Regions from separate parts of the Superficieibacter sp. BNK-5 genome, predicted to be linked through region 2. Evidence: predicted binding sites of a transcription regulator. Region 2 holds the regulator's gene; the other holds the start of a gene.
The links. Region 2 encodes Fur, which represses iron uptake genes when iron is present. Its sites were predicted from a motif close to ATAATAATGAGAACNACTATCAA; they were not measured.
Positions count from the first base shown of each region.

Region 1 (16,462 bases), 2.3 Mb from region 2:
CGGACGGGGAATGCAGATCTGGTAACGCTGGCGCTAAATCTTTATACCCAGGGAATTTCACCCGGCCTCGACTTTAGCCAGATGAAAAAGGTCGTTGAAGTGGTCGAAGAGTGTAATCAGTTGCCCGTTGCGCCGCGCCATCCCTATGCAGGTGAGCTGGTATTTACAGCGTTTTCTGGCTCTCACCAGGACGCGATCAAAAAAGGTTTCGCGGCAAGACAACACTCACCGGATACGCTCTGGCAAATCCCCTATCTGCCACTCGATCCGGCAGACATAGGGTGCAGCTATGAAGCCGTCATTCGGGTAAATAGCCAGTCAGGCAAAAGCGGCGCAGCCTGGCTTCTGGAGCAAAATCACAATCTTGTTCTGCCTCGCCAGCTGCAACAGGCCTTTAGCCTTCGCGTGCAGGAAGCCGCGGAGCGCGGAGAAAAAGAGATGTCGCAAATGGCCGTCTGGGCGCTTTTTCGCCAGTCATATGGGCTTGTTGACGCGCCCCCGCTTCGGTTAGAGAAATATAACTGTAACAACCATCCCGATCAGCGTACCACCCTTTCTGCCGAGATTATCTGCCAGGGTAAGCGGTTGAGTTTGCAAGGCGAAGGAAATGGCTTCCTGTCTGCGGCGCTCACGGCGCTTTGTCGTGAAGTAAAAGCAGAGCTTGAGATTGTTAGTTATCAGGAACATACGCTGGGTAAACGTAGCGACAGCCGCTCTGTCGCCTATGTGTGTTGCCAGGACCGGACGGGAAAATGTGCATGGGGCGTCAGTATTGACAGTGATATTAGTCGGGCCTCACTACAGGCTATGCTGAATGCGGCGGAGGATTTCGTCACTGGCTAAAGTAATCACTGGGCGAGACGCCCATTACCCGCCGAAACATCACGCTGAACGCGCCGGGGCTGGCATAACCGGAATCCAGTGCCACCCGGGTGATCTGCTCGCCCTGCGCCAGACGCGTCAGGGCATGCAGAAGACGAGCCCGCCTCACCCACTCACTGAACTGCATGCCGGTTTGCTGATAAAAATGGCGGTTGAGTGTACGCCCGCTGGCGCTGATTTTTATGGCTGCTCTGGTAACAGACCACGTTTCATGCGGCGCGTCGCGCACGGCCTGGCAAAGCTGCCTCAGACGTTCGGAAGCTGGCTCCGGCAGGTGAAACGGCAGCGTATCCATCAGGCGTAGCTCATCAAGCATCAGCTCATGAATGCGCTCAGCGCGGCTTGCGGGTGGGTAATCGGCAGGAAGATGCAGTGCAGAAACGATAAGCTCCCGCAGCAGATCGCTGACGCTTACCACCTGGCAGATAACCGGCAGATCTGCTCTGGCCAGCGGTTCGACAAAAAGTACTCTGGCCTTCACTTCACCAGTAATATGCAGGGCATGCGGCATATGTGCCGGGATCCATACGCCTCGCGACGGCGGGACCACCCAAAAACCGTTTCGGGTCTCAATGCGGATGACCCCGCTCAACGTATGAATAAGCTGAGCGCAACTGTGCGTGTGCCAGCTTTCATAATCGCCATGTTGGTAGTCATGTGCATAAGGGATCACCGATCTACCTGAAAAATCAAAATCGCGCTGTCGGGTCATTTAGTCAGCCTCATTCACTTTTTAACCGGCTGTCGTTGGGTGTTTCTTATAAGATGCTTATTATTATGACGTCCGGCATCATACTTTTTATCAGCGCGGGTAAACAACCCGTGAACACGATCGGAAACATGAGGTGACTATTTCCTGCTTTCTGACGATGCCTCTTACGTTACCGGCAGTCAGTATGCAGTGGACGGCGGACTGGTTCACTACTAACGTGAACGCCGCATGATGATAAGAATGGTATTATTGACGTCAGGCGACGCCCCTGACGTAAACCTAACTTCCGGAGACCCTGTATGAACAATGAAATCCCACTGAAGTATTATGACATCGCCGATGAGTACGCGACCGAATGCGCAGAGCCAGTGAAAGACGCTGAACGCGATCCCCTTGCACACTATTTTCAACTGCTGATCACCCGTTTAATGAATAACGAGGAGATCAGTGAAGAAGCGCAGAGAGAGATGGCCAGCGAAGCGGGTATTAACGAGCGACGTATTGACGAAATAGCCACGTTCCTCAATCAATGGGGTAATGAGTAATTCGCGGGCGCGTTCGTTAGCTTGAGGGTTCGCATTCTGAAATGACTAAACCACGCTCACTTATTCCCCGGAAAAGGCCGCGTCAGGCGCGGGCAACGGCGACGCTGGACGCCATTTTCGAGGCGGCTATTCAGCTTTTAGTCATTGAGGGACCCCAGCGCCTGACCACGACGCGCGTGGCAGAACGGGCTGGCGTTTCGGTGGGCACCATGTATCAGTACTTTCCGCATAAGGAATCGCTGCTATACGTACTTAATGAGCGCTATCTGGAAGCCCTTGCCGAAAAAGTCGAGGCGGCGTGCCTGACGTTCTACGGCCTGCCCGTATCACCGATGGTGGAGGGGCTGATTGAAGCCTACTGGCGCGCCAAAACGGAACGACCTGAAGTTACGCGGGCGTTATATCTTTCTATTGCAGAACTGGATAACGGCCCATTAGTTGATGCCTTTCGACGCCGCGTCAATGTCGCCGTATCCGCGATGCTGCGAAGCGCATCAGACATGAATCTGGTGAATATCGAGAGCGTGAGTCTGATACTGATCACCGTGATTTTTGGAGCCGTGCGCAATACGTTTGAAATGAACCTGCCTGAGGCCACCGTGGCTATACTGCAAAGGCAATTGATCCAGATGTGCCAGTCGTACTTGATGTCGCTAAAGGGCGCGTCCAGCATGAGCAGATGACGATGATAAACGCTCTGTGTCCGGATATCCGTGTAAAAGCCTACATCCACCAACCTTCAATTAACGAAGACAGGCAATATACTTTTCACCTGACCGACGCACAATGTCCTCCGCATTTTCCGTTATATTCTGCCCTTCAAACGCGCCGTAGAGTTTTGAAAACCTTACGGCGTTCAAGCGAAGCATAATATCCTTAATGGTTGCGGCTGGCAGCGGCAGCATATTGGGGTAGCTCCACATGAAGGAGACGGCATCCGCGCCGGGAGTGACCTGAAGGATATCACCTGCCAGCAGCCCCCCACCGTCCTGCGCCCAGTGAAGCACGCTCCCGCCGGGAAAGTGCCCGCCGAGGCGTATGATCCTGACATCCGTCGCCAGCGTCAGGGTGTCGCCTTCCCAGAGCGTGATCCAGGGGCTGTCGCGCATAATCCACTCGCTATCGCTGCCATGAAGGTAAATCGGCGCACCAAATTCGGCGGCCCAATCCTGCATGGTGGTGTAGTAATGCGGATGGGAGATAGCAATAGCCTTAAGCCCTCCGAGCGCAGCGATCAACGTTTTTGTGGCATCGTCGAGATTAGCAATACAGTCCCAGAGAATATTCCCCTCCGGCGTCCTCAAAATAAAAGCGCGCTGATTAATCGCAAAATTCGGCACGGTTTTGAGGCTAAGGAGATAAGGTTCGTGCTGTTGCCATTTATTTGAATGTGAAGCCATTAAACGGTCTACACCGATCCATGCCTGTCCTGTCACCGGCACAAACTGGCGCTCATCCTCACAAATTTTGCACTGTGCTGGTAAGACATCGGTGGCTTCGAAAGAGGTGCCGCAGGCTTTACATAACGTAATCATTCACTTGCTCTCTCTGGTCAGGTAGTGCGTTTCAAAGATTGTGCTAAGTCAGCGGGTTCTTCAGACGAATAAGGCAGATCGGCCTCGTTAAAACCGCCTTAACCTCCGTCAACAGGACCACGAATATCCTTAGCCTTTTGGATTTATCATTACCGAACCATAGACCATAAACACGTGAGTTGATCCTGACGATCCTTTATATGCACCCTGACCGCCGCTAAGGTGACAGGCCAGCGCAGTGAATTCCCAGGACTTAAAACAGGGTTAACAATAACAGCCACTACCAAATATGATAATGATAATCATTATTTTATTGCAAATAAAAATCATTACCAATAAATTATTTTGCGCAAATTTTAAAGGGTAAGTGGCTACTATGATGATAAAAAATGCGTATCGATTATCGCTTCTGGGTACCGTGATGGCAGGTAATCTTGTCGTACCGTTGGCAAATGCTAACGACGCAGATACGACGGTAAATCAGGAAACAGTACAAACGCACGCGGATCAACAGAGTGAAAAACTGGCGACCAACGTGCAGGAAGAAAACAGTAGTGAAACAATGGTAGTAACGGCCAAAGAGCAGACGTTACAGGCGCCTGGCGTCTCGATCATTGACAGCGAAGCTATCAAAAAAAATCCAGTTCAGCGTGACGTTTCTGAGATTATCCGCACCATGCCGGGTGTGAATCTCACCGGGAACTCCAATAGCGGCCAGCGCGGTAATAATCGCCAGATTGATATCCGTGGTATGGGTCCGGAGAACACCTTGATCCTGATCGATGGTATGCCTGTATCCAGTCGTAACTCGGTGCGCTATGGCTGGAGCGATGAACGTGATACACGTGGCGACACCAACTGGGTACCGCCAGAAATGATTGACCGCATCGAGGTCATTCGCGGCCCGGCGGCGGCAATGTACGGTAGCGGCGCTATGGGTGGTGTCGTCAATATTATTACCAAACCCGCGACGGACGAGTGGCACGGCAACCTCAACACCTATTACAACGTTCCCCAGCATAAATCCGAAGGCAGCACCAAACGCTACAACGGCAGTTTAAGCGGTGCGCTGGCTGATAATTTGACCCTGCGTCTCTACGGCAACTGGAATAAAACGCAGGCAGATGCGCAGGATATTAACGAAAGCCATACCACACCGCGTATTGGCACCTATGCGGGGACTTATCCTTCGGGCCGTGAAGGCTTTATTAATAAAGACATTAATTCAGCCCTGCGCTGGGAATTTATGCCGATGCAGGCGCTGGAACTGGGCGCAGGCTACAGCCGCCAGGGAAACCTGTATGCTGGCGATACGCAAAATACCAACAGTAATGCGCTGGTGAAAAAATATTATGGTAAAGAAACCAATGTACTTTACCGCCAGACGCTCAATCTGAAATATACCGGCGCATGGGATAGCGGCGTCACCACCAATAACTATATTCAGTTTGAAAAAACACGAAATTCTCGTCTTAACGAAGGTCTCTCTGGCGGGATCGCAGGAATTTTTAGCCCTACAAATGAAGGGTTCTCGACCATTTCACTGTATGACACCAACCTGCACTCGGAAATTAATATTCCGGTTGACCTGTGGGTTAATCAGACCCTGACGTTTGGCGGGGAATTTAACCATCAGGCAATGAAAGATCCGGCCTCCAATACTGAATCCACCAGCGGAGGAGGCTCGGTTGATGGAATTGGTGATACCGGGCGAAGCCAATACAGCTCAGCGGATATTTACGGCATTTTTGCGGAAGATAATATTGAGTTAACAGACAGCACCCGTCTGACGCCCGCGATCCGTTTTAATCACCAGGATGTGAGCGGCAGTAACTGGAGTCCATCGCTGAACCTGTCTCAGGAGTTGAACAGCGACTTCACGCTGAAACTGGGCATCGCCCGCGCATGGAAAGCGCCGAATCTCTACCAGACCAACCCTAACTATTTGTTATTCAGCAAAGGTCAGGGCTGCTACGGCGGCGGTGCCTGCTATTTACAGGGCAATAGCGATCTGAAAGCAGAAACCAGCGTCAATAAAGAAATCGGTATTGAATATAACCACGATGACGTGCAGGCCGGACTGACCTGGTACCGCAATGACTACCATGACAAAATTGAAGCAGGGTATACGCCGGAATATAACAACGGTTCGGCAAATATTTTTAAATGGGAAAATGTACCCAATGCTGTTGTGCAGGGGCTGGAAGGCACGCTCAACTTCCCGATTACTGATACCCTGAAAATGAATAACAACCTGACGTATATTATTGAGAATAAAAACAAAAGGAACAATGATTACCTGTCGGTCATTCCTCAATATACGATCAACTCAACGCTAAACTGGCAGGCAAGCAATGAATTGTCGGTTCAGGGAACGCTGACATGGTATGGCCGACAGAAGCCGAAAAAATATAATTATCAGGGCATTCGCACGTCCGGTAGTGAAACCCGCCAGGTCTCGCCGTATGCGCTGGTAGGGGCAAGCGCTACCTGGGCGGTAACGAAATATATGGACGTTACGGCGGGAATCGACAACCTGTTCGATAAGCGCCATTTCCGCGAAGGCAATGCCCAAAGTACCGGTAATGCAACAACGGGCGCGTATCTGTGGGGGGCCGGAGCGAATACTTACAACGAGCCGGGCCGCACCTATTATATGCAGTTAGGCCTGCACTTCTGATGATTAAGGCGGCGCAGGGGTTTCCCCTTCACGCCGCCTCCTTTGATACCAAACGGATTAATCACAGGATGCGGATCCACCCGCTTTCCCGGTACTCATATCCAGTAACGCGCTCTTAAAAGAGGCGTCAAACATCGGTCCGTGCGTCAGGCCAGGATAATCCCAATAGTCCGCCGGGATCCCGTCACGCTGGAGTCTGGCAACGATATCGTGAATGCGTGGGAGGATGTCAGGCGCCTGAGTCTGTACGTTTTTCCCTGGGGACGCCGCACCTTCCATGAAAAACAGATGTTTATGGCAATAACGCGTTTTATCGACTGCCGTTAACCGGTTTAACAAAGCGAGATAACCTTGTCCCAGCGACGGGCTGGCACTGTAGTAATGCCTGAAGAACGATGAGGACAGCCATGAGTCGAGAACGAATAAGCCGCCGTAAGAATGCCCCCACAGGCCGCGCTGCTCAGAATTGATGTTAACCCCCTGCTCGACTGTCGGCGCAATGTGCTGCTCCAGCAACTGACGGAAGTCGTTGCTTCCCCCCATCTCACGACGGTTGCGGCCGTTCTCCACCTGCGAACCATTCTTCCCTTCCCGGGCAGGCGTATAATCCCAGGCTCTGCTGTTTGACTCAAAGGGCAAGTTGGTCTGGTAGCCAATCGCGATGATGACAGGAGGCGTTTTTTCTGCCAGTTGCTTAAGCAGCGTTTCCGACAGGCGTCCCATCACCGCATTACCATCAAGCATATAAAGAACGGGATAACCTGATGCCGCTGGTTTTTTATTCGGAATAGCCGTCCAGACCCTGTAATGTCTTTTTCCATCGGCGGAATCGAATTGTTCAACCCTGAAATGATAAAACGCCGAACCCCGATCGGCGATATTTGGCCCCAGAGGCTTCATATCCGGTTTAGCATACCCTTTCGCGCCGTACAGAAGAACGATGCAAGAGATCGCCGAAAACAGCACCCTGCGCAGGTTACCGTTTTGACACTTGCGGCTGTACATCAATGTGCCTTCCTTTTTAACAGGTGAATATATACAACGGCCTGGACAGGATGATGCAGTACAAACTGTACAACGGGCAGACCTGCTCTATGCTGTAACCACGCTCCTGATAAAGCGTTGTTTTCGGAAACTGATTTCTTATCAAATTAACCTTTGCCAATGTTAATCAGCGCCAACGATTACAGCAATACATAATGCAGACCGCAAGGCTGCCGATAAGTACCACAGTGATTACTTTACCCGGTGTACCTGATGCCATTGAATTTACTGAAACATTTTTTCTCCTTTACGCGCCCGCGCCCGGCGGCATCGTTTAACGCGCTCGGGCAAGCAATGGCTGTCATTGAGTTTAGTCCTGCCGGGATTATTCAGAAGGCGAGTCCGCTTTTTCTGACAACAATGGGATATCGGGCCGATGACATCATCGGTCATCATCACAGCATGTTCTGCCCACCTTCGCTGGTCAACTCACCAGAATATCGCCACTTCTGGCAGCGTCTTGCCGCCGGTGAAAGCTTCAGTGATAAATTTCTGCGGCTGGCCAGGGGAAACCGCCCGGTATGGCTTGAGGCCAGTTATATTCCCGTCACCGATCGGCGCGGCAATGTATTTAAAATTATCAAAATTGCCGCCGACATCTCCGATCGCATGATGTCAGCGCTTGAGCAGGAATCGATCATCAATGCCATTAGCCGTTCAATGGCCGTCATTTCATTTGATCCTGCGGGTCATGTGCTGGAGGTGAATGAAAATTTCCTGCAGACCACCGGTTATAAAAGAGATGACGTACTCGGACAGCATCACCGAATGTTCTGCTCCGCAACGCTTTACAAAAGTGAGGAGTATCGACAGTTCTGGCAGAGGCTTAATCAGGGGGAATTTTTCTCCGGTCAGTTTGCCCGCCTCAATCGTCGTGGCGAACCGCTCTGGCTCCGGGCGACCTACAATCCGGTCTTTGATAGCGATGGAAAACTGTACAAAATTACCAAGTTCGCTTCCGACGTCACGGAGCAGGTTCTGCGTAATAAACGGGAGCAGGACGCGGCCGTCCACGCCTGGGATATGGCAGTGCAAACCCGTGGAAGCGCGCAGGCAGGGGCCGATGTTATCGAGAACAGCATACGGATGATTAACAGAATTGCGCAGGGGATGAACGTCGTCTCCGCCGATGTGTCCCGCCTTAACAGTCAGTCTGACAGCATTGACGGTATGGTCGAAACCATCCGCAGTTTTGCCATGCAGACAAGACTTATCGCGCTTAACGCCGCCATTGAGGCTGCAAAAGCAGGCGCATCCGGGAGAAGTTTTGCGGTTGTCGCCGGGGAGGTAAGAAATCTGGCGGCCAGTGTCAGTAGCGCCACCGAAGAGATCGAACGGGTTGTTGCGGCGAACAACCAGCTTGCAAAAGAAGTGCTTAAGGGCATTGAAAGCAGCCTTGAAAACACCGGTCAGGGGGTGGCACTTATGCGCGAAGCGGGTGAAGTAATCGCCAGCATTCAGAAAAATTCAGAGGGCGTGGAGAGTGCCGTTATGGATGTTGCCCGCTCGGTAAAAGCGGCATAACCGGCGCCGTGATGATGTCGGTTATGTCGCTGCCGGCTATTGACCCGGCAAGACCAGAGTCTCCTTACCGTTTTGGCTATTGCTCATCACATTGTTCAGGGGCGCTGCGGTTTTACGGGCATGTCGAGTCCGCAGGCGTTGAGGTTGTGCAGACCGTCAATCATGCTAAGCAAACCCATTTGTTCATCTGCCGAAAGCTGAATACAGGCGATTATTCAGATCGCCTGTCACCATGAACGTTTCCTTTATATGCTCGACTCTCTGGCAGCGTTATTGATTCGCGAGTTCTCTGCGGATAATTTCTGCCCCTGCGCTCAGAGCATTCAGTTTGCCATTAGCGACCCGACGAGATAACGGAGCCATACCGCAGTTAGTCGCCGGGTAAAGTTTATCGGCATCCACAAACTGAAGCGCTTTGCGTAATGTATCGGCGACGTCCTCTGGCGTTTCTATAGTATTGGTTGCCACATCAATGGCTCCCACCATGACTTTTTTACCGCGAATCAGTTCGAGCAGATCCATTGGCACATGCGAGTTATGGCATTCCAGGGAGATGATATCGATAGAAGACGTTTGCAGTTTAGGAAACGCTTCTTCATATTGTCGCCACTCGGACCCCAGCGTCTTTTTCCAGTCGGTGTTGGCTTTAATGCCATAGCCATAACAAATATGGACAGCGGTTTCACACTTGAGACCTTCAACCGCTTTTTCTAAAGCCGCGATCCCCCACGCATTAACTTCATCAAAGAAGACGTTAAATGCAGGCTCATCAAACTGGATAATATCAACGCCAGCCGCCTCTAATTCTCTGGCTTCCTGATTGAGAATTTTCGCGAATTCCCAGGCTAATTTTTCGCGGCTTTTATAATGCGCATCATACAGCGTGTCGATCATCGTCATCGGCCCTGGCAAGGCCCATTTAATAGGCTGCGTGGTTAGCTGACGTAAAAAACGGGCATCCTCAACAAAAACAGGTTTTTGACGGGCCACCGCACCCACAACGGTCGGCACACTCGCATCATAGCGATTGCGGATTTTAACGACCTCGCGTTTTTCAAAATCAACGCCGCTGAGATGCTCGATAAACGTGGTGACAAAGTGCTGACGCGTTTGTTCGCCATCGCTGACAATATCAATCCCCGCCCGGAGCTGATCGTCGAGCGCCAGACGCAGAGCATCCTGTTTTCCTTCTGACAACTCTTCATTCTGTAACTTCCAGGGGGACCAAAGTGTCTCAGGTTGCGCCAGCCAGGAAGGTTTGGGTAAGCTGCCAGCAGTCGACGTGGGTAACAATTTTTTCATATCAGATAACCTTTTATTCCGGTAATTCAACGCGTGTAATGAGCAGACCACTGTTCAAGAATATGCTTGTAACGTTTGATGAAGTGCTCTTCCGTAAATTTCCCCTGCTCAACCGCTAACTGGCTGCGCTCTTCCCGGTCATAAACAATTTTTGTTAATGAATGATCCTGATTATTCAGGTCCGGTTGATAGTATTGCCCCGCCGCAGAGTTAGCGTTGTAAATTTCAGGTCGATAAATTTTCTGGAACGTCTCCATCGTACTGATGGTGCTAATAAGCTCCAGATCGGTGTAATCCCTGAGTAAATCACCAGAGAAATAAAATGCCAATGGTGCAACGCTATGTTCAGGCATGAAATAGCGAACCTGCAATCCCATTTTCCTGAAATATTCTTCAGTCAGCGAAGAATTATCTGTCTGGTATTCAATACCGAGTATCGGGTGAGTATTTCCGGTCCGATGATAAATGTCTTTACTGGAAACGCTTAAACATATCACAGGTGATTTTTTAAATTTCTCTTTGTACTCTGTTGAGTTAACGAAAGACTTAAATATATTACCATGCAGATCGCCAAAGTTATCTGGTGTGCTAAATCCGGATCGATTCTTATTATGTTCCAACAAGACCACACTAAAGTCATAATCCCGCACATAAGATGAAAAGTTGTTGCCTGCAATGCCTTCAATACGCTCCTGCGTTTTTTTATCAACGATACTGGTTTTCAATATCTCAATGGCAGGGAAGCTTTCGTCACTCTCGACAAAATGCATTTCTACAGAAATGATTTCAAGCTCTACCGAATAGCGATCGCTCTTAGGGTTATCCCAATGCGCTAATGCATTGAAGCGATTGTCAATCATCACCAGAGTGTTACGCAAATTCTGCTGACGATCTTTCCCTCTGGCTAAATTCGCGAAGTTGGTCGTAATACGCGTATTTTCTGAAGGGTTATAATTTTCATCGAAAAGACTACTCTTGATAGTAAATGTAAAATCGTTGTTCATCGTTATGGCGCATCCTGAATTCTGACATGAAAACCGACGTTGCTATTACTTTACGGGGATTATTTTTTCAGTCGTCATGTTACTAATAAGTTAATACTCTTATTTTATGCCAGAGCCACAGGTCGAGCGAAAGCGACTAAATTTCATTACACCATGAGTCATATTCATGATCGGAGCCAGTGTGCTGGCACAGGCCCGTTACACACGATTTATACCAGGCCTCTGGAAGATCACATGAACAGGGCTGACAGAAAGGCCAACCGACGCTATCCGCCGATGAGAACTATGCTTACAGGTACGATCGGTGAGCGGAGAAGGCTATGTATACGCTTTACGGGACAGAACGTTCTGGTTCGGCGGCAATAGAGATGGCGCTGATACAGTGCGGAGCAGAGTATCGCTTAGTTAAAGCAAGCTCGTGGGAGGAAGACGCGAATCGCAACGCATTACGTCAGCTCAATCCTTTAATGCAAATTCCCACGCTGGTTCTTCCCGATGGTTCAGTGCTGACGGAGAGCGCTGCCATCATGATCTTCCTCGGACTGGAATATCGTGATTCTGGCATTTTATCGACGGTGCCCTCTATACGCGCACAACAGATGCGGGGACTGATCTATATAGGTACTAATTGTTATGCATCGGTGGGGATTATTGATTATCCGGAACGGTGGCTGCTCTCAGGTACAGAAGAACAATATAATCAGTTGGTGGAAGGTGCCACCCGCAGGCTACATCAGCAGTGGGATGCGTTTAGCGATATTTTCCAAGCGACACCGGCATGGTCTCCGCAAGCGCCCGGAGGTCTTGAGATGTTGGCCTGTGTTGTGACCCGCTGGGGGAAAACGCGCGATCATCTGCGCACATCCAGAGCGGCGTTTACTGCCTCGTTAAGTGAAACAGAACGTCATCCCTGCGTAAGCCAGGTCATACGCAACCACTGGCCGACGTCTGACCTGCATCAGATATAAATACCGCGCCATCAGGACGGTGAACAAGCGAAAACTGGGGCGAGAGCCTGTGCGCGAGACGGAATCTGGCCGATAGTCACATTCCGTTTGCGCTCACGACTAACTTTACTCCAGAGCCAGGAGCGCGAAGCTGGCCAGCCAGTGTCCGCCGCTATAGTGGCTACCCACCACATGTTCCAGGCTCGCCAACAGGTGACGTGAGACAGCGTCGTTCAGCGCCTTTTGCGCAACATGACTCTCAGGCAACGCTTTCGCAATGTGCTTCATACTCCAGGCGCGGCTCAGATTCAGGCCATCAAGATGCGCGATTTTAGGATCGGTTCTGTCACTCACCTGCGCAGGGTTCATCAGGGCATCAACTGAAGCAATGTCCGGCAGGAACGAATCGAACCATTGCGGGAAATTTTTTGCCACTTTGCTCATTAACAACGCTTCCGTTAATGCGCCCGAAATGTATTCATCACCGCCCGGCTCATAATGCGCCGGATAATGCGTATCGGCGGCGTAGAAGCGGTTTGCCGCATCAATAATAGCGTTCTTCAGCGCCTCATCGTTCAGCGCGCAGGAATAATCAAGGCCCAGCGCCAGTGCAAATGCCGTATTGTAATGCGTGCCAACGCGGATCGGGTACGTAAGCTTACTGAGATAATCGATAAGCCTGGCTCGAATATCCTGGGTTAACGGTTCCAGCGTTCGGTGCCACTCTTTGGCCTGCGGCAAAGAGGATTGCTGCAACTCCTGCGACAGTGCCAGCAACCAGCCATAGCCATAAGGGCGCTCAAATGAAGCACGGAACGGCGCGGTAAAATAGGCCAGCTCCTGTGCCACCTTCTGTTCAGTAATATGTTCTTCGAACAGCGCAATGATCTCTTCCCGGCACGATAGCGTCGGATAGAGTCGCAGGCAGCGCAGCAGCAGCCAGTAGCCGTGCACCGCCGAATGCCAGTCGAAACAGCCATAGAAAACAGGATGCAGCTCACGAGGCGGCAGAACATCACTATCATCATTTAGCAGATGCATAATGTGATTCGGGTATTCCTGACGCAAATAGGCTAAAGGCATTTGGGCAAAGGCGTCAGCCTGATGTTGTGTTAATGGCATAACCACTCCTCAGAACATTACCGCGCCTCGCTTAGCGAAACACGAGGAAATACATTAAAAACACATTGACTACCAGCAGCGTCAGCGCGGTAGGGATTTGGATCTTAATGACCTGATATTTATCTTTCAGTTCAAGCAATGCCGCGGGAACAATATTAAAATTCGCCGCCATTGGGGTCATCAATGTGCCGCAGTAACCCGCGTACATTCCTATCGCCAGCAAAGGAGCCGGATCGCCGTGATGGTAATTAACCAAAAACGGCAGCGCGATACCGGCACTCAACACCGGGAAAGCGGCAAAGGCGTTACCCATAATCATGGTGAAAAGTGCCATGCCGATGCAGTAAATCACCACCAGCATAAAGCGGCTATCTGGATTGACAAACAGGCTCACGACCTTTTGCACCGAGTCGCCCGTATTCGCCACCACAAACACCCCACCAAGCATGGCAAGCATTTGCGGGAGGATCACGGCCCAGCCAATCGTGTCCACTAATCGACGAGACTGACGGATGGCATGCAGTGGCGTGCCGCCCGTCAGCCACCATCCCGTCAGAATGGCGGCGACACAGGCAACACACAGGGACGCCAGCGTTAGCTGTTTTTGGTCGAGTAAGAAAACGCCACCGATCGAGACGCCTTTCAAAAACAACGTCCCCAGCACGGTCACCACCGGTATCATCAGGGCAGGTAAAAAGAGCCAGTTTTTCAGGCGGTTTGACGAGGCCACGCGCTCTGGTTCGGTCGACATTTTGTAATGCCCTTTTCCGACCAGCCCAAAGCCTGCCAGTAACGCAATGGCGATAACGGCACCGCCAATAATCCGGTAAGCCAGCGACTTGCCCAGCTCCTGAACCATCAGGTCACCAAACAGAAAAATTCCACCGAACAAAAACCAGAATAGCGCCGTAGTGAATCGCTTAGGATTGCCGCGATCGCGCAACGTCATGATCACCAGCAGCATGACCACAAAACCAATCAGGTAGTAAACGCGGTTAATAGAAATCAGCGTACTCATTGGGTGGCCTCCTGCGTACTCTGTTCGGATCGCCATGCCATGACGTCACGACGAATACTGGCATCAAGGCGCATCAGGCGCGTCATGTGAATGATCAGAGCCGAAATTGCGGTGGGAATCGCCCACAGGCCGATATGCAGCGGCTCAATGCCCTGGATGCCATTTTCTTTCAGGAAGGCGTCAATCAACAGCACTGCACCGAATGCAATAAAGATATCTTCGCCAAAGAACACGGCAATATTGTCGCACGCGGCGGCATGGGCTTTGATCTTATCGCGGATGTGCTGCGGCAATTCACCGTATTCATTTAATGCCGCGCCTTCCGCCATTGGTGCCAGCAGCGGACGCACTGTTTGGGCGTGCCCGCCAAGCGACATCAATCCCAGCGCTGCGGTTCCTTCACGCGCGACAAAGTAGAGCATCAAAATACGCGCCGACGTCGCGCTGGCGATTTTCGCAATCCAGGCCTGGGCGCGCTCTTTCAGCCCGTAATACTCCAGCAGCCCAATCACCGGAAGAATCAAAATGAACGTTGCCAGCGAACGACTATTGACGAACTTTTCACCAAAGGTCTCAAGCAGCATTCCCAAATCCATGCCAACTAACAACCCTGTGGTAAGCCCGGCGACAACGACTACCAGCAGCGGATTGAAGCGCAGTGCAAAACCAATAACCACAACCGGTATCCCGATAAGCGGCAATAGCGTAGAACTGTCCATAGATATTTACCCTGTCTGAAATGAACGTTGCACGCTGAAGGCGATTTTTCTCCTGCTCCGCACCGGAGGGCGAAGACTGGCACATGGCGGCAAACGAAGTGATGTCTTTGTGCAAGGCGACGTGAACGCCGCGCCAACAACAGCTTGCGTTAAAAGCTATATCGTAATGACTAAGATATGTAAATAATTTATAAATAAAATGTGTTTATTTTGTCGATTAATCGTTATTTTTAATGCAGATGATTCCAGGAGGATAAGGACTGTTATGACCTCAAAACGTGTTTCTACATCAGGCAATAGCGAAGACATAAGCGACAGCCGTATCGTTTCCTCACGCCATCTGGTTTCCGAACGTTGCGCGGAATTATCGGAACTGGAATACGCGCTGATCATGACCAGTAATGCGTTCAACAAATGGATGGTGCGCTGCATGACCGCTGCGGGCGAGTCAGATATGGGAGCATTTGACGTTTCTCTTCTCCATCATGTGAACCACCGTAATCGCAAGAAGAAGCTGGCGGATATCTGTTTCGTACTGAATGTCGAGGATACCCATGTCGTCAACTATGCGCTGAAAAAGCTGGCGAAAGCGGGTTATGTCATCAGTGAAAAAGTAGGAAAAGAACTCTATTACTCGACCAGCGAAGAGGGAAAGGCACTGTGTATGAAATACCGGGAAGTGCGTGAAACCTGCCTGATTGCCATCCAGATGGAAAGCGGCATTTCCGGCCCTTCGATCGGCGATACCGCGCAATTGCTGCGCAGCATCTCGTCAATCTATGAAACGGCCGCGCGTGCCGCAGCCTCGTTATAGCCTCTCGTGAGACAGCCTCTGCGGCCGGAAAGTAGTCCGGCCATGTCAGGGTGAGGGTAATCGGCCCAACGCTGCCTCGATTTACGCAGGAAGATCAAATATCAGTGACCGGTGAACGGTTGCGCCTGCCCAGGCACCATCACCAACAGCCAGGGAGACCGAATGCGGCACGCGCGCCACGTCGCCGCAGGCAAATGCACCGGGGACGGAGGTTTCCTTCGTAGCATCACTGCGGATCTGCGTACCAAACAGGGTTTCTTCCAGTTCACAACCCAACGTTTGTGCAATGCTGGTGGCTGGCTGGTTCCGGGGAGCGGTGAAGATTCCGGCAAAACGTAACAGGCGGCCGTCAACAAGCTCAATATCTGCATCATTGACCAGACGCGCAATTCGCGTGGCCTCAACGGTAATGCCACGCTGACGTAAATCCGCATGGACTTCTGCACTCAGCTCAACAGCATCGTTGGTAAACAGCGTAACACTCCCCCATTCCGCCACCATCTGCGCCTGATGCGCAGCCATATCGCTTGCGGCAATAACCGCGATGTGTCCCTGATTGAGTTCGTAACCATGACAGTATGGGCAGTGAAATACATGTTGCCCCCAGCGCTGCG
Region 1 is NZ_CP179893.1:608,478-624,939, forward strand. It holds gene leuA (2-isopropylmalate synthase) at 1-843, shown strand, start outside; gene ACMGGS_RS02930 (AraC family transcriptional regulator) at 833-1,594, opposite strand; partial or broken gene ACMGGS_RS02935 (oxidoreductase) at 1,736-1,810, shown strand; gene ACMGGS_RS02940 (YmjA family protein) at 1,894-2,139, shown strand; gene ACMGGS_RS02945 (TetR/AcrR family transcriptional regulator) at 2,181-2,822, shown strand; gene ACMGGS_RS02950 (MBL fold metallo-hydrolase) at 2,883-3,674, opposite strand; gene ACMGGS_RS02955 (TonB-dependent siderophore receptor) at 4,054-6,354, shown strand; gene ACMGGS_RS02960 (alpha/beta hydrolase) at 6,412-7,359, opposite strand; gene ACMGGS_RS02965 (methyl-accepting chemotaxis protein) at 7,612-8,922, shown strand; gene ACMGGS_RS02970 (methionine synthase) at 9,193-10,224, opposite strand; gene ACMGGS_RS02975 (DUF1852 domain-containing protein) at 10,251-11,228, opposite strand; gene ACMGGS_RS02980 (glutathione S-transferase) at 11,549-12,196, shown strand; gene ACMGGS_RS02985 (DUF2891 domain-containing protein) at 12,302-13,297, opposite strand; gene ACMGGS_RS02990 (DUF979 domain-containing protein) at 13,329-14,315, opposite strand; gene ACMGGS_RS02995 (DUF969 domain-containing protein) at 14,312-15,034, opposite strand; gene ACMGGS_RS03000 (winged helix DNA-binding protein) at 15,300-15,848, shown strand; gene ACMGGS_RS03005 (NAD(P)/FAD-dependent oxidoreductase) at 15,930-16,462, opposite strand, start outside.
Region 1: ACMGGS_RS02955 (TonB-dependent siderophore receptor) is a predicted target of Fur. The motif match lies at 3,964-3,986, and genes of this name have one in related genera.

Region 2 (16,462 bases):
AGCGGCCCGGCACCGGCAATCACAACCACATCGTTCAAATCGATATCACCACGGCGCACGGTGTGAATGGCGCAGGCCATCGGCTCAATAAGCGCCGCATCTTCTTCGGAGAGCGAATCCGGAATTTTGTGAATAATGGCTCTTTCCGAGAAACGCATATATTCGGCCATCCCGCCGTCAGCAACATCTTTCTGGAAGCCGTAAATATCATGGACTTCACACATCCAGTATTTTCCGGACTTACAGAAACGACACTCGTGGCAAGGAACAATTTGCTCCGCCAGAATACGATCGCCGATTTTTAATTTATATTTTTCGGCGGAGCCTGCGCCTAATTCGGCGACCCGGCCATAAAATTCATGTCCGGGTACCACCGGTGTTTTTACCCACGGATCGTCACCCCAGAACATAGGGGCACCATCACTGGCTTTGCAATCTCCGGCGCAAATACCACAACCATCCACTTTGATGACCACTTCTCTTTCTTTAGCAACCGGGCGAGTAATTTTTTCAAAACGATAATCTTTAGGACCATGACAGACCACGGCTTTCATATCTTCAGGCAGTTGTTCCATAGCAAACCTCTTGTTCACTGATGACATTTGAGATGTCGTTGAATGAATTAAAATAGATGGCGTAATATGATATTACTTAATACAGTGATGCATTAATCTGTTTCAATCGTCTGAATTTTGGCACAACGATATTCTTCGGAAGGCAATTTATTGGTGATCAGCACATCTACGCCTTCCAGATTACAAATCTTATATAATGAATATTGATCAAACTTCATTGAATCGGCGAGCAGTATTTTTTTATCTGAAACATTGAGCATTTCTTGCTTTAGCCGCACGTTCAGCTCGCTGCCGTCCCGGATGTCATATTGCGGCGCGATGCCCTGACATGAAAAGAAAAACTTGTTCACCTTAAAGCTTTTAATGGTCAGTTCCGCCACCGGGCCATGAAAATCGCCGTGGCGCTCGGAATACTCGCCGCCAACGCTAATAATACGGATCTTCTTGCGACAGGCCAGCGTCTGAACAATATTCAGCGAGTTGGTGATCACCGTTAAATTGATGTCCGGCAACTGGCGCGCCAAAAACCAACAGGTGCTGCTATTGTCCATTATGATACAGTCGTTTTCTTTAATAAATGTCAACGCCGCTTTAGCAATACGTGTTTTAACGTCGGTGCGCTCGCGGGTTCTTTTAATAAAAGACTCGGCAGTATCAACAAAATTCTCGGAGACCGCCTTTTGCTCTACTTCAAGATAACCATTATTGTTTTCAAATAATGCTGCACCGCCAAAACTGCGGACTATTTTTTTACTTTTGGCTAATATTGCCAAATCCCGTCGAATCGTTTCCTGGGATACGGAAAACATATCTGAGAGTTCTTTTACGCGGGCACAGTCATTCTCTTTTATATACCGGAATATTAATAAATGACGTTTTACCTGTAGCATTTGGCTTCTCAGATATTATTTTCGATGTGGCAGTATGATACCTAAAAGGCGCTTTTTGTTAAGTGACTGACTTCATACAATACAGTGACGAGCAGGTTAAAAAAAATTTTATTAGACGGCAATCATATTTTGTACGTTAACGAGGAGGAAATACGCTTATTTTCGTGATGACCATCACATATTTCAGGGGTTTTATTCTGGTGTTGTAGAAAACGAAATGTGGAAATGGTCACAAACGGTCATTCATTCCATGCCCGATTATGACCGGGTTGTGGCTTTTCTTCGCAAAGACGCAGTTTTTCGGAGCGGCAAAATAAAAAGAATACGGGAAGGCAGGCAAATTTTGGCACGTTCCCACACCCTGAAACGCAAAACGCCTCCCGAAGGAGGCGTTACGGTAAACAGACCTGTCAGGCGTTCTTCAGCACTTCGCTAACAATCTCTACCGCTTCTTTTTCAATGCGCTTACGGTGTTCTTCACCCAGGAAACTTTCACAATAGATTTTGTATGCGTCTTCGGTACCAGACGGACGGGCGGCGAACCAGCCATTGTCAGTCATCACTTTCAGACCGCCAATCGCTGCGCCGTTGCCCGGTGCCGCGGTTAAACGCGCGGTGATCGGGTCGCCTGCCAGAGTGTCGGCACTGACCATTTCCGGAGAGAGTTTAGACAGCGCGGCTTTCTGTGCTGACGTGGCACTCGCCCCCAGACGGTTGTAGCTCGGCGCACCAAAGCGTGCGGCCAGCTCGTCATAATGCTGCTGCGGGTTTTTCCCGGTAACGGCGGTGATTTCTGCCGCCAGCAGGCACATGATGATGCCGTCTTTATCCGTTGACCACGGGGTACCGTCAAAACGCAGGAACGAGGCACCCGCGCTTTCTTCACCACCGAAGCCGAAGCTGCCGTCAAACAGACCGTCAACAAACCATTTAAAGCCTACCGGCACTTCCACCAGCTTACGGCCCAGATCGTTCACCACACGGTCAATCATCGCTGACGACACCAGTGTTTTACCGACCGCAACGTCTTTGCCCCACTGCGGGCGATGCTGGAACAGGTAGTTGATCGCCACCGCCAGATAGTGATTAGGATTCATCAGACCGGCTGGGGTCACAATCCCGTGGCGGTCATAATCCGGGTCGTTAGCAAACGCCAGATCGAATTTATCACGTAGCGCCAGCAGCCCTGCCATCGCGGATTCCGAAGAGCAGTCCATACGGATCACTTCGTCTTTATCGAGATGCATAAAACGGAACGTCTGATCGACATGATCGTTCACGATGGTCAGGTTGAGCTTGTAATAGTCAGCGATGCGTTTCCAGTATTCGATACCGGAACCACCCAGCGGATCGACACCCAGCGTCAGGCCCGCTTTCTGGATCGCCGCCATATCGACGATCTCAGCCAGCCCTTCGATAAATGGCTGCACCAGATCCTGCTCTTTCACATGACCTGACGCCAGCGCGGCATCCAGTGCCAGACGCTTCATGCCTTTCAGACCGTCAGCCAGCAACGCGTTAGCACGATCTTCCACTACTTTGGTGACGTTAGTATCGGCCGGACCACCGTTTGGCGGGTTATATTTGATACCGCCATCTTCCGGCGGGTTGTGCGACGGCGTGATGACGATGCCGTCAGCCTGCGCGCCGCCTTTTTTGTTATGTACCAGAATGGCGTTTGAAACCGCCGGCGTCGGGGTAAAGCCGTTATTCTCCTGGACAATCATGTCCACGCCATTGGCGGCCAGCACTTCCACAACGGAAATAAAAGCTGGCTCCGACAGCGCGTGGGTATCTTTGCCTACGTAGCAAGGACCAGTGATGCCGTTTTTCGCCCGCTCTTCGGCAATCGCCTGTGCAATCGCCAGAATGTGGGGTTCGTTAAAGCTTTGACGAGCTGCGCTACCACGGTGGCCGGAGGTACCGAACTTAACGGCGTGTTCCGGATTGCCCGCTTCCGGTTTCAGGACATAATACTGAGACGTCAGCTGAGCGACGTTGATCAAATCACGTTGTTGTGCGGGCTGACCCGCACGATTGTGAACTGCCATTGCCTGATCCTTCTGATGCAAGGGTTAAATAGTGCCGCAAACCTTTTCAATCAGTTCCGCCGGGAACTGCATTGATTGCATGATATGTTCAATCATGCCGCATTTACGACCGGTATTGGTATTAGTAATCACCCAGTATGGGGTATCCGGCACCTGTTTCGGTTTAGTCTGATTACCGCTTTGTAACAGCGTTTGTTCGTCAGCCGCAAAATACACGCGGGTACGCCCGTGCAGTGACTCGGTGGCTTCGGCAAACGCCGTGTTATCCAGTGAATAGAGTGTAGACAGGATCAGCATGAAGCGGTTTACCGCCTTACGCTGTTCGGCATATTCATCAGACAACAGCAGCTCACGCATCGCGCGGACGTTATCTTTAGGGGTGTTAACCGGTTTTTTCTCAACCACCGGAGCGGGTGCGCTCACCGCTTTATTTACCGGCGTGACAGGCTGTGATGCGGCAGAAAATTTCAGTATGCGCCGTAAAATGTCGGACGCGCTCTCACCAATGTGCTGAGTGTGGCTGGCAATATAGCGATAGAGCTCATCATCAACTTCGATCGTTTTCATCTTGATCCAGTACGATATTTTTAAGTACAAGTTATTGAGATTATAAGGGCAAATCTCAACTGCGGATAGCGTCAAGCCTGGATGACCGCAAAAGTCCGGAAACTTCTGAAAGCTTGCAGCCGGGCGGCAGAATGTTCACCATAATACCTTAACCTGCCAGAGCGAAAAAAAGATCTTTGCCATGAAATTAAATACCCGCACGCAATCTGCACAACATTCTTCTGATGCTTCACCCATCGTACTCGTTCACGGGCTGTTCGGCAGCCTCGATAATCTGGGCATCCTCGCCCGCGATCTGGTCAGCGATTACGACATCCTTCAGGTAGACATGCGTAATCATGGTCTCTCGCCCCGCGCCCCGGAGATGACTTATTCCGCAATGGCGCAGGATCTGCGGGATACGCTGGATGAACACGGGATAGAGAAAGCCACCTTTATAGGTCATTCCATGGGCGGTAAGGCCGTCATGGCCCTGACCGCGCTGGCGGCAGAGCGGATTGATGGGCTTATCGCCATCGATATTGCGCCGGTCGATTACGCCGTGCGTCGCCACGATGAAATCTTTGCCGCAATTAATGCCGTTACCGATGCGGGCAGCACCACGCGTCAACAAGCGGCTGCGGTGATGCGCGAATACCTTAACGAAGAAGGTGTGATCCAGTTTTTACTGAAATCGTTTGTCGACGGCGAATGGCGTTTCAACGTGCCGGTACTGTGGGAGCAATATCCGCATATTGTCGGCTGGGAGCCGGTCCCGGTCTGGGATCGTCCGGCGCTGTTTATTCCCGGCGGCAATTCGCCCTACGTCACCGAAGCCTACCGTGAGCCGCTGCTGGCACAATTTCCGCAGGCGAAGGCGCATGTGATTGCCGGGGCGGGCCACTGGGTACATGCGGAAAAACCGGAGGCGGTATTGCGGGCGATCCGCCGCTATCTGGCCGAACTCGCCTGATTAAAAATCCAACGTCCGCACGCCAGATTGCCCGCGGGCGTTGGCGTGCTTCCTGCACTGATGTATGATGGCGCGCTACCCAACCGGGCAATGGCCCGGCTGCTTGTTTCCCCGAAGTCACTCTTAATCATGGCAAAAGAACAAACGGACCGTACGACAATAGATCTGTTCGCGAATGAGCGTCGCCCGGGAAGACCCAAAACCAATCCCCTTGCGCGTGATGAACAGTTACGCATCAACAAGCGCAATCAGTTAAAACGCGACAAAGTACGCGGCCTGAAGCGCGTTGAGTTAAAACTCAACGCTGACGCGGTTGATGCCCTCAACGAACTGGCGGATGCGCGCCAGATCAGCCGCAGTGAGCTGATCGAAGAGATTTTACTCAGCCAGCTCGCGCAGTTGCACGGGCAGGATATTGTCTGAAAAAGCCCTCGATCCCCCTTTTCATGTAGCAGAGAGTGCAGTCGGGCGTGATTGCTATTTCCGCGTACTTCTCTGTTCTGCTATGATTGCCCTTATCCGTGTGCAATACGCCACCACCATATCAATAAGTATCAAGAGGTTATTTTACTCATGGCAATCACAGGCATCTTTTTCGGCAGCGATACCGGCAATACCGAAAATATCGCGAAGATGATTCAAAAGCAGCTAGGTAAGGATGTCGCCGATGTGCATGACATTGCCAAAAGCAGCAAAGAAGATCTCGCGGGCTACGATATTCTGCTGCTGGGCATTCCTACCTGGTACTACGGTGAAGCACAATGTGACTGGGACGACTTCTTCCCGACGCTGGAAGAGGTAGACTTCAATGGTAAGCTGGTGGCGCTGTTTGGCTGCGGTGACCAGGAAGATTATGCCGAGTACTTCTGTGACGCGTTAGGTACTATTCGCGATATCATTGAGCCGCGCGGCGCAACGATTGTGGGTCACTGGCCAACGGCAGGTTATCATTTTGAAGCGTCTAAAGGCCTGGTCGATGACGATCACTTTGTTGGCCTGGCCATTGATGAAGACCGCCAGCCGGAACTGACAGCAGAACGCGTAGAGCAGTGGGTGAAGCAGATTTCCGATGAGCTGCACCTGAGCGATATCATCAACGCCTGATGCTGATATGACGCAACCTTCTGGTTGCGTCATACTGATAGATATAAGCAATCAAAATAATTGCTACAATTTTTTAACTTTTCAGTACATATCTGTACAATAGCCACTGATTTAACGAGGTCAGCGCCGCTTTGCGGACCCCCCCTCGTTTTAAACGCTAACTTTGTCTGATACTTGCAGTTTTCAATCAGGCATGGCAGTTCTATAATGAGAGGCATTATGAGCGATGCACTCTCTGTAAATACTTCCCTGTGGGGAGTGAATCTTATAGCAACAGGACAGATTCCGCATGACTGACAACAATACCGCATTAAAGAAAGCAGGCCTGAAAGTCACGCTTCCCCGGTTGAAAATCCTGGAAGTGCTTCAGGGACCTGACAATCATCATGTCAGCGCGGAAGACTTATACAAACGCCTCATTGACATGGGCGAAGAGATTGGCCTCGCCACCGTCTACCGCGTTCTGAACCAGTTTGACGATGCTGGCATTGTCACCCGCCACAATTTTGAAGGCGGAAAGTCCGTTTTCGAACTGACTCAGCAGCATCACCACGATCACCTGATTTGCCTCGACTGCGGCAAAGTGATCGAGTTCAGCGATGACTCGATTGAGTCGCGTCAGCGTGAGATTGCGGCTAAACACGGTATTCGCCTCACCAACCATAGCCTTTATCTGTATGGTCATTGTGCTGAAGGCGACTGCCGCGAAGACGATAATGCGCATGAAGGCTTAAGCAAGTAATGGCATCACAAGCCAGCCTCCCCGGCTGGCTTTTTTTATTCCCTTTCCCTGCCCGTATATTCAGATTTCATCAATACTTTTTATTCTTTGCCCTGGCTAGTATGCCCGCTTTCAGGCGTTACGCCTGTACGACAATGAAGTTGACAAGGATCGCGTCATGCAGCAACACGTCCTCCTTCAGAAGGCGCTCGCCCACATTCTGACTATTTTCGATGATGGCGCTAACAAACGTCGTTTACTGCGTCACAACTACCTGACGTTTCAGGCAGATACGATCTGTTTACTGTATGCCGGTGATTATTCGCTTCTGCGTCGTCATGATGAGTTGCTGGTGACCCGGGCGCTGGCTCCCGGCATCGTTGGTCTGATCCTGCCCGGTATGGCGGAACAATTTGTCACAATCCGCGCAGACAGTGATTGTGACTATCAACTGGTCAGCCATGACGCTTTTTTTACGCAGATCGATGAGCAGCAGGCCCATCATCAGGTATATACCCTTTTGCTGGCGCAGATCACCCGGCAATACCAGCGGGAAGAGCTGCTTTTAGGTTACAGTAGTCTGGTTGCGGTTCAGGGGGCCATTGTGCTGCTTGATCGGCTTGAACCGACGATTCGCGCCAGTACGAATGTTGCCGATTTCGTGGTTAAGTCGACTAACTTATCGCGGAGTATCGTCATGAAATCGATGGCCTTTTTGCGCCAGCAAAACGCGATTGAGATCACTAAAGGCAAGCTTACGCGCATCAATCGTCTTCCTGATATCCATTAAAAAACCCGGCACGCTTGCGCGGCCGGGTTGGAAGAGCGTTGCCTGCATCAGAAGATGGTAAACGGCGCAATAACCATAAATTTCACATCGCGCTCATCCTGGAAGATGTTGCCGTATCCGCCACCGTAACTCGGAATATCGGAGTGGTTGTCGTATTCGGTGAAGTGCAGTTTGAACATCGTCCCCTTCGCCCGGCCATCCTGAAGGGTGTAAACCGCATCCAGACTGTATGAAGACTCTTCGATGGTGCGGTCTTTATCGTAGTAAGCGTCCGGGTTAAGCTGCCAGGTTGAAGGCTTCGCATCCCAGGCGTACACATAAGAAGCGCCGACGCTCAGGCCCGGCAGATCCCAGTTTTTCAGGTCGTACATCGCGCCGAAGAATACCGCTTTTTCACCGTTGGCGTTAAAGTCAGAACGGTTATCCCACCAGATATCAAGGCGGCCGTTAGAGGAAGCATAGGTCGGCGTCATACGTTGCAGGAAGAAACCCTGCTGGCCGTCGGCTTTCACCCAGGTCCCTTCCAGACGCAGATCGACAACTTCCGCCACTTTATAGCCGAAAGTCAGTGCCTGAAGCCAGGCCGTGCCGTCGTAAATATCGTTGGTACTGTGATCGTCAACTTTATCGCGAGTGCCGTAGAACTGATAGCTGGTGGTTAAAGGCGCACCAGCCACATCGAATTGATAGCTGGCTTTAGCAAAATACTGATCGATGTAACCTTCAGCCTGACCAAAAGCGGCTTCGAGCACGAAGTTGTTTTTGAAATCGTATTTAGCCCCGATAGAGTGCAGGTAATCGACCTTCGTCTTTTGGTCATTCTGGTAAAAATGATCCATTTCAACGTGCCACGGTGCTTTGTAGTCGTTGGTCCACATATACGAGAAGCTCAACGCGCCCGCATCGCCATAGTCGAAATTCGCCCCGGCCTCAGCGCCCTGATAGGTGCCCGGCATAAAGCTCCAGTGCGGGGCCAGCAAGGTTTGCCCGGTCGGCTGAATATAGCCCGCGCGCGCCCAGGCGGGTCCATATTTGAATTTTGCTGCCGCTTTATACAGGCTTATCCCGCTTTTATCGCCGGACCAGTCTTCATCATAGGCCTTGTTACTTTTAGAAAAGGCAATTTCGTTCGGGTGTGCGCTGTCGCCATTTTCAGCCATTTCAATCGCCGTAAAGGCTGCAATATCAAGGCCGAACATATCAGCGGCGTAGCCGGACTGGAAATCAAGGTTCGCGTTCCAGGTGGCATGAGAAAGGTTAACTTTGTACTTATCTTCATCAGTGACATCTTTACGGTCACGTTCACGCTGCCAGTAATAGATACCGCCAGTGAGGGTTGAATCGTCGAAAAATCCTTCGGCTTTGGCCTGCGGGGAAGCCATCAAACCAGACATTGCTGTGACGCCGGCAATAGCCAGCGCCAGCGTACTACGTTTGCCACTGAACGTACGCATGGGGTGATCCTCTTTGACTTTTAAAAACGCCGACTAACGCGGCGATAAAATAAAATTAAAAAGTGGCCAGCTAAAAATGTGACTGGCTACTGTAATTCAGAGTATTTTTCGCGGCGCGAATTATCAATCTTTTTTAGCGGGAAAAATGCAGGAGTATGACGAAGCGCACATAATTAATCGTATTTTGTAACAATTTCATGCGCCAAAATGAGAGTGTCACAAGGGCGATAACGCCGATTAAACAGTGGCTTAGATCTGATATTATTAAGAATGAAGATCACCGGCGATAAAGGATCAAAATCATTAATTCGCGTCGCGAATATATTTAGCCATGTGATTATTTTGCTGATAGTGCAAATAAAAAAACGCCGCACAGCGCGGCGTTCAGACTGCTGGCAAACGTTATCTCGTGGAATTTTGCCCGGTGGCGCTGCGCTTACCGGGCCTACGTTTATGATGTAACTTGCTGATATTGTATGTTTTCGTAGGCCGGGTAAGGCGAAGCCGCCACCCGGCAAAACGACATCAACGAGGCTGACACGGTCGCCAGCATTTTAACCGAAGATCACTCGCCGATTTTAGCCCAGGTATCGCGCAGCCCCACGGTGCGGTTAAACACCAGTTTTTCTGCGGTTGCGTAACGACTATCAAGGCAGAAGTAGCCTTCGCGTTCGAACTGATACGCCTTGCTTGCTTCAGCCGCTTTCAGCGATGGCTCGGCAAAGCCCTGTTTGATAACCAGTGACTCCGGGTTAATGACCGTCAGGAAATCCTCCGCAGCCCCTGGATTTGGCACGCTGAATAAACGGTCATACAGGCGAATTTCAACTGGCAGCGCGTGCGTTGCGCTTACCCAGTGAATAACACCTTTTACCTTGCGGCCATCAGCCGGATCTTTGCTCAGCGTTTCGGCATCATAAGAACAGAAGATGGTCGTAATGTTACCGTCCGCGTCTTTTTCCACGTGCTCAGCTTTGATCACATAAGCATTACGCAGGCGCACTTCTTTACCGAGTACCAGGCGCTTGTACTGTTTGTTGGCTTCTTCGCGGAAGTCAGCGCGATCGATCCAGATTTCCCCGCTGAACGGCACTTCACGGCTGCCCATTTCCGGTTTGTTTGGATGGTTCGGCATGGTGACCATTTCGCTTTCACCCTGCGGGTAGTTTTCGATAACCAGTTTAACTGGATCGATAACGGCCATGGCACGCGGCGCGTTCTCGTTGAGATCTTCGCGAATGCAGGATTCCAGCGAGGCCATCTCAATGGTGTTGTCCTGCTTGGTGACGCCGATGCGCTTGCAGAACTCACGGATAGACGCTGCGGTGTAGCCACGACGACGCAGGCCAGAGATGGTCGGCATACGCGGATCGTCCCAGCCTTCTACGTGCTTATCGGTGACCAGCAGGTTGAGCTTACGCTTCGACATCACGGTATATTCCAGATTCAGGCGCGAAAATTCGTACTGGCGCGGGTGAACCGGAATGGTGATGTTGTCCAGCACCCAGTCATACAGGCGACGGTTGTCCTGGAATTCCAGCGTACATAACGAGTGGGTAATGCCTTCCAGCGCATCGCTGATGCAGTGGGTGAAGTCGTACATCGGGTAGATGCACCACTTGCTGCCGGTCTGGTGGTGATCGGCAAACTTAATGCGATAGATAACCGGATCGCGCATTACGATAAAGGGCGATGCCATGTCGATTTTGGCACGCAGGCAGGCTTTACCTTCCTCAAAACCACCGCTGCGCATTTTTTCAAACAGCGCCAGGTTCTCTTCCACGCTGCGATCGCGATACGGGCTGTTTTTGCCTGGTGCTTTCAGCGTGCCGCGGTACTCACGGATTTCATCAGGCGAGAGTTCATCAACGTACGCCAGACCTTTATTAATCAGCTCAATCGCATACTGATGCAACTGGTCGAAATAGTTAGAGGAGTAGCGAATGTCGCCCGACCAGTGAAAACCTAACCACTGCACGTCGTTTTTGATCGACTCAACGTATTCGATGTCTTCTTTCGCCGGGTTGGTGTCATCGAAACGCAGGTTGCACTGGCCCTGGTAATCCTGGGCGATGCCAAAATTCAGACAAATCGATTTTGCATGTCCAATATGCAGGTAGCCGTTCGGCTCCGGCGGAAAACGGGTATGCACGGTAGTGTGCTTACCACTGGTCAGATCTTCATCAATGATCTGACGAATAAAGTTAGTCGGGCGGGCTTCTGCCTCACTCATCTTGGGTTCCTCAAGGCGTAAACAACAGATAACGGCGTATGATCTTATAAGCCAGTGCCGGAGACAACCATTAGTTGCGGAAATTACGGTTCGGATGAGAATTATGGGGATGAACGGCGCAAAAAAAAGCGGCGGAGGTCGCCCCCGCCGCTTCTGTCATCACAATGATGTGGTCAGATTATTTGCTTTTGATCTCATACAGCGGCGTCTGCCCCGCGACGACATGGCCCGTCGCCTGAATCACCAGCGCGCTATAGTCGTCACTGTTGCTGCATACCACCGGGCTAATCATCGAACGCGCGTTGGCGTTGAGGAAGTCCAGATCCAGTTCAAGAACCGGCTGCCCCGCCACCACTTTCGCGCCTTCTTCAACCAGACGTGTAAAGCCCTTGCCGCCCAGCGCCACGGTATCAATGCCCATATGGACCACAATCTCCGCGCCGTTTTCTGTTTCTAGACAGAAGGCATGGTTGGTGTTGAAGATTTTGACGACAGTCCCCGCCGCCGGTGCAACCACGGTTTTATCGGTCGGTTTCACCGCCACACCGTCGCCGACCGCTTTGCTGGCGAAGGCTTCATCAGGCACCGCATCCAGCGCGACAATTTCACCGGTAATTGGCGAAACCAGTTCGGCTATGACTCTGACATTGGGTACGGCCTGCGGCTTCGCCGCGACAGGCGCAGCCGCCACCGGAGAGACAGAACCTGTCGCCGCCGGTACCGGGCGACGCGCTGCTACGCGTTTCATCACGTCGCCGATGGATTCCGCTTTTGCTCCCACGATGACCTGAATAGTCTGTTTATTCAGTTTCACCACGCCAGAAGCGCCGAGGCGTTTGCACATGGCATCATTCACCAGCGCAGAGTCCGCAACGCTCAGACGCAGACGCGTAATACAGGCGTCGATGGCTTTCAGGTTATCTGTACCGCCAACCGCAGCGATATAGTTGGTCGCCAGTTGGGTTAAGCCCTCTTCGGTATTGCTGTTGACTTCTTCTTTTACGATATCGACTTCTTCATCTTCACGGCCCGGTGTTTTCAGGTTGAACATGCGGATCACAAAGCTGAACACCACAAAGTAGATAGCGAAGAAAATCAGGCCCATCACCACCAGCATCCAGACGTTGCTGCTGGCCGCCGGCAGGTTATACATCAACGCATAGTCGATGGCACCGGCAGAGAACGAGAACCCGGCATGAATATTCAGCGCGGTCGCCACAAACAAGCTGATCCCGGTCAGCAGCGCGTGCAGGAGATACAGCAGCGGCGCGAGGAACATGAACAGGAATTCCAGCGGCTCGGTAACGCCGGTGAGGAACGCCGTAATGGCGACCGACAGCAGCATGCCGCCGACCATCGGACGACGCGCTTTCGGCGCGGCGAAGTACATTGCCAGCGCCGCACCCGGCAGACCGAACATCATGATTGGGAAGAAGCCAGACATAAACATCCCGGCAGTACCATCACCCGCGTAGAAACGGTTGATGTCGCCATGGAAGACCACGCCTGCGGTATTGGTAAACTCGCCAATCTGGAACCAGGCGATGGTATTCAGCACCTGATGCAGACCCGTTGGGATCAGCAGACGGTTGATGAAGCCAAAAATACCGGAACCCAGTGCGCCAGCGGAAACAATCCATTCACCACCGGAATGAATAGCGTGCTGCACCGGCGGCCAGACGTAGCCGAAAACCGCCGCCAGGATCAGACAGAAGAACCCGGTGGCGATCGGTACAAAGCGTTTGCCACCAAAGAAGCTCAGGAAGTCAGGAAGTTTGATATCCGCCCAGCGATTGTAGACCGCACCGCCCACTAAACCGGTAATGATACCGGCCAGCACACCCATATTAATTTCCGGGTTAATCGTGACCATCGCCTTGGTCAACACGAAGTAACCCACAGCGCCTGCCAGCGCTGCTGCCCCGGCGCCGTCTTTAGACCAGCTTGACGCAACACCGATAGCAAAGATTAACGCCAGATTGTCAAAAATCGCGCCGCCCGCCTGGGCGATAAACGGCACATTAAGCAGATCGGGTTGACCAAAGCGCAACAGCAGCGCCGCGACCGGTAGTACAGCGATAGGGAGCTGTAACGCCCTGCCCAGCCGCTGAAAAAAGCCTAAAACGTTCATTGTCATTCCCCCTGAGAAACCCTGATAAGGCTCGTTTAAGACAGCCTTTTTATTGTGAGACAACTACTGCAATCATCGATTTCATTCACACAGTTGATGATTCTCTGCAAAATTAATTCGTATCGCAAATTAAATCCGTGTTTTTTGTGATTTTAATCACCAAATATCGTTTGTAAGCCGGCATAATGCTGGTCATGCGGCAAAACTTATTTTACAATTCAAAAAATCAAGGCAGATTTACCCCGCTCAGTGACAAAGTGCATTACTCTTATCACTGCACAGACGCTCAATCTGCACACTTTTTTCTTATACTTTAGAGGTGAACAATGAGACTGATTCCACTGGCAACGGCTGAGCAGGTCGGAAAATGGGCGGCACGCCATATCGTTAACCGCATCAATGCCTTTAAACCGACCGCGGATCGTCCATTTATTCTTGGCCTGCCGACCGGCGGCACCCCGCTGACCGCTTACAAAGCGCTGGTTGCTATGCATAAAGCGGGCGAAGTCAGCTTCAAACATGTTGTGACCTTCAACATGGACGAATACGTTGGCCTGCCGAAAGAGCATCCGGAAAGCTACTACAGCTTTATGCACCATAACTTTTTCGATCACGTTGATATCCCGGCTGAAAACATCAACCTGCTGAATGGCAACGCGCCAGATATTGACGCAGAATGCCGTCGCTATGAAGATAAAATTCGCTCCTACGGTAAAATTCACCTGTTTATGGGTGGCGTGGGCAACGATGGTCACATTGCGTTTAACGAACCCGCCTCTTCACTGGCGTCGCGTACCCGTATTAAAACGCTGACCCATGACACCCGCGTGGCAAACTCTCGCTTCTTTGATAATGACGTTAACCAGGTGCCAAAATATGCCCTGACCGTGGGCGTCGGCACCCTGCTGGATGCCGAAGAAGTGATGATCCTGGTGCTGGGCGGCGTGAAAGCGCAGGCACTGCAGGCGGCGGTCGAAGGCAACGTTAATCACATGTGGACCATTAGCTGTCTGCAACTGCATCCGAAAGCCATCGTGGTCTGTGACGAACCGTCTACCATGGAACTGAAAGTGAAGACCCTGAAATATTTCAACGAGCTGGAAGCTGAAAATATCAAAGGTCTGTAATATCCCACCGTCCTGCCCCCGTGCGCAGGACGGTTATTTTTCCCACCGGGGGTCGACATGTATGCATTAACCCACGGCCGGATTTATACCGGTCACGAAATCCTTGATGACCATGCGATTGTTATCGCCAATGGCCTGATCGAACGTCTTTGTCCGCTGACGGAACTGCCTGCGGGGATTGAACAGCGGTCGCTGAACGGGGCCATCGTCTCCCCCGGTTTTATTGACGTTCAGTTGAACGGCTGTGGCGGCGTGCAGTTTAACGACACTGCCGATGCGGTCAGCATTGAAACGCTTGAAATAATGCAGCGCGCCAATGAAAAATCGGGCTGTACCAGCTATCTGCCGACGCTGATTACCACCAGCGACGATCTGATGAAACAGGGCGTACGCGTGATGCGCGAATACCTGGCGAAACACCCGCATCAGGCGCTGGGTCTGCATCTGGAAGGGCCGTGGCTCAACATCGTTAAAAAAGGCACCCATAATCCGCAGTTTGTACGTATGCCGGATGCCGCGCTGGTCGATTTTTTGTGTGAGAACGCCGATGTAATCACCAAAATCACCCTTGCGCCGGAGCAGGTTGCGCCTGAGGTCATTACTCAACTGGCAGCGGCGGGAATCGTTGTTTCTGCCGGACACTCTAATGCCACGGTAAAAGAAGCAAAACGCGGCTTCCGCGCCGGGATCACTTTCGCCACCCACCTTTATAACGCGATGCCATATATCAGCGGCCGCGAACCGGGGTTAATTGGCGCAATTTTTGACGAGCCAGACGTATGGTGTGGCATTATTGCTGACGGACTTCACGTTGATTATGTGAATATTCGTAACGCTAAGCGTCTGAAAGGCGATAAACTTTGTCTGGTAACGGACGCCACTGCGCCCGCCGGCGCGGATATTGATCAGTTCATTTTTGCTGGTAAAACAATATACTACCGTAATGGACTGTGCGTGGATGAAAACGGCACGTTAAGCGGTTCGTCGCTGACCATGATTGAGGGGGTGCGCAATCTGGTCGAGCATGTGAATATTGCGCTGGATGAAGCACTGCGCATGGCAACGCTTTATCCGGCACGCGCCATTGGCGCAGATAAGCAGTTGGGCAGCATTGCACCAGGCATGGTGGCCAACCTGACTGCCTTCACGCGCGATTATAAGATCATCAAGACTATCGTTAATGGTAACGAGGTCGTCAACGGGTAAAGAGAACGTATGACATCAGGCGGGCAAGCTCAGATTGGTAATGTTGACCTCGTTAAACAGCTCAACGGTGCGGCTGTCTACCGCCTGATTGATCAGCACGGGCCTATCTCGCGCATTCAGATTGCCGAACAGAGCCAGCTCGCCCCGGCCAGCGTGACCAAAATTACGCGTCAGCTTATCGAGCGCGGTCTGATCAAAGAGGTCGATCAGCAGGCCTCGACCGGGGGCCGTCGCGCTATCTCCATCATCACGGAAACCCGTCATTTTCATGCTATCGGCGTCCGGCTCGGTCGCTACGACACCACCCTCACCCTTTACGATCTGAGCAGCAAAGTGCTGGCTGAAGAGCACTATCCTCTGCCCGAGCGCACCCAGGAAACGCTGGAACACGCGCTGCTTAACACCATTGCCCGCTTTATCGAGGAGTGCCAGCGCAAGATACGCGAGCTTATCGCCATCTCGGTGATCCTGCCGGGGCTGGTCGATCCGGAGAGCGGCGTTATTCGTTATATGCCGCATATTCAGGTGGAAAACTGGTCGCTGGTAGAGGCGCTGGAAAAACGTTTTAACGTTACCTGTTTTGTGGGCCACGACATTCGCAGCCTGGCGCTGGCGGAACACTATTTCGGTGCCAGCCAGGATTGTGCGGATTCCATTCTGG
Region 2 is NZ_CP179893.1:2,910,678-2,927,139, reverse strand. It holds gene ACMGGS_RS14055 (zinc-binding dehydrogenase) at 1-575, opposite strand, end outside; gene ACMGGS_RS14050 (DeoR/GlpR family DNA-binding transcription regulator) at 668-1,465, opposite strand; gene pgm (phosphoglucomutase (alpha-D-glucose-1,6-bisphosphate-dependent)) at 1,876-3,516, opposite strand; gene seqA (replication initiation negative regulator SeqA) at 3,541-4,083, opposite strand; gene ybfF (esterase) at 4,265-5,035, shown strand; gene ybfE (LexA regulated protein) at 5,165-5,458, shown strand; gene fldA (flavodoxin FldA) at 5,609-6,139, shown strand; gene fur (ferric iron uptake transcriptional regulator) at 6,429-6,881, shown strand; gene ACMGGS_RS14015 (helix-turn-helix domain-containing protein) at 7,039-7,650, shown strand; gene chiP (chitoporin ChiP) at 7,698-9,104, opposite strand; gene glnS (glutamine--tRNA ligase) at 9,670-11,337, opposite strand; gene nagE (PTS N-acetyl glucosamine transporter subunit IIABC) at 11,516-13,468, opposite strand; gene nagB (glucosamine-6-phosphate deaminase) at 13,795-14,595, shown strand; gene nagA (N-acetylglucosamine-6-phosphate deacetylase) at 14,653-15,801, shown strand; gene nagC (DNA-binding transcriptional regulator NagC) at 15,811-16,462, shown strand, end outside.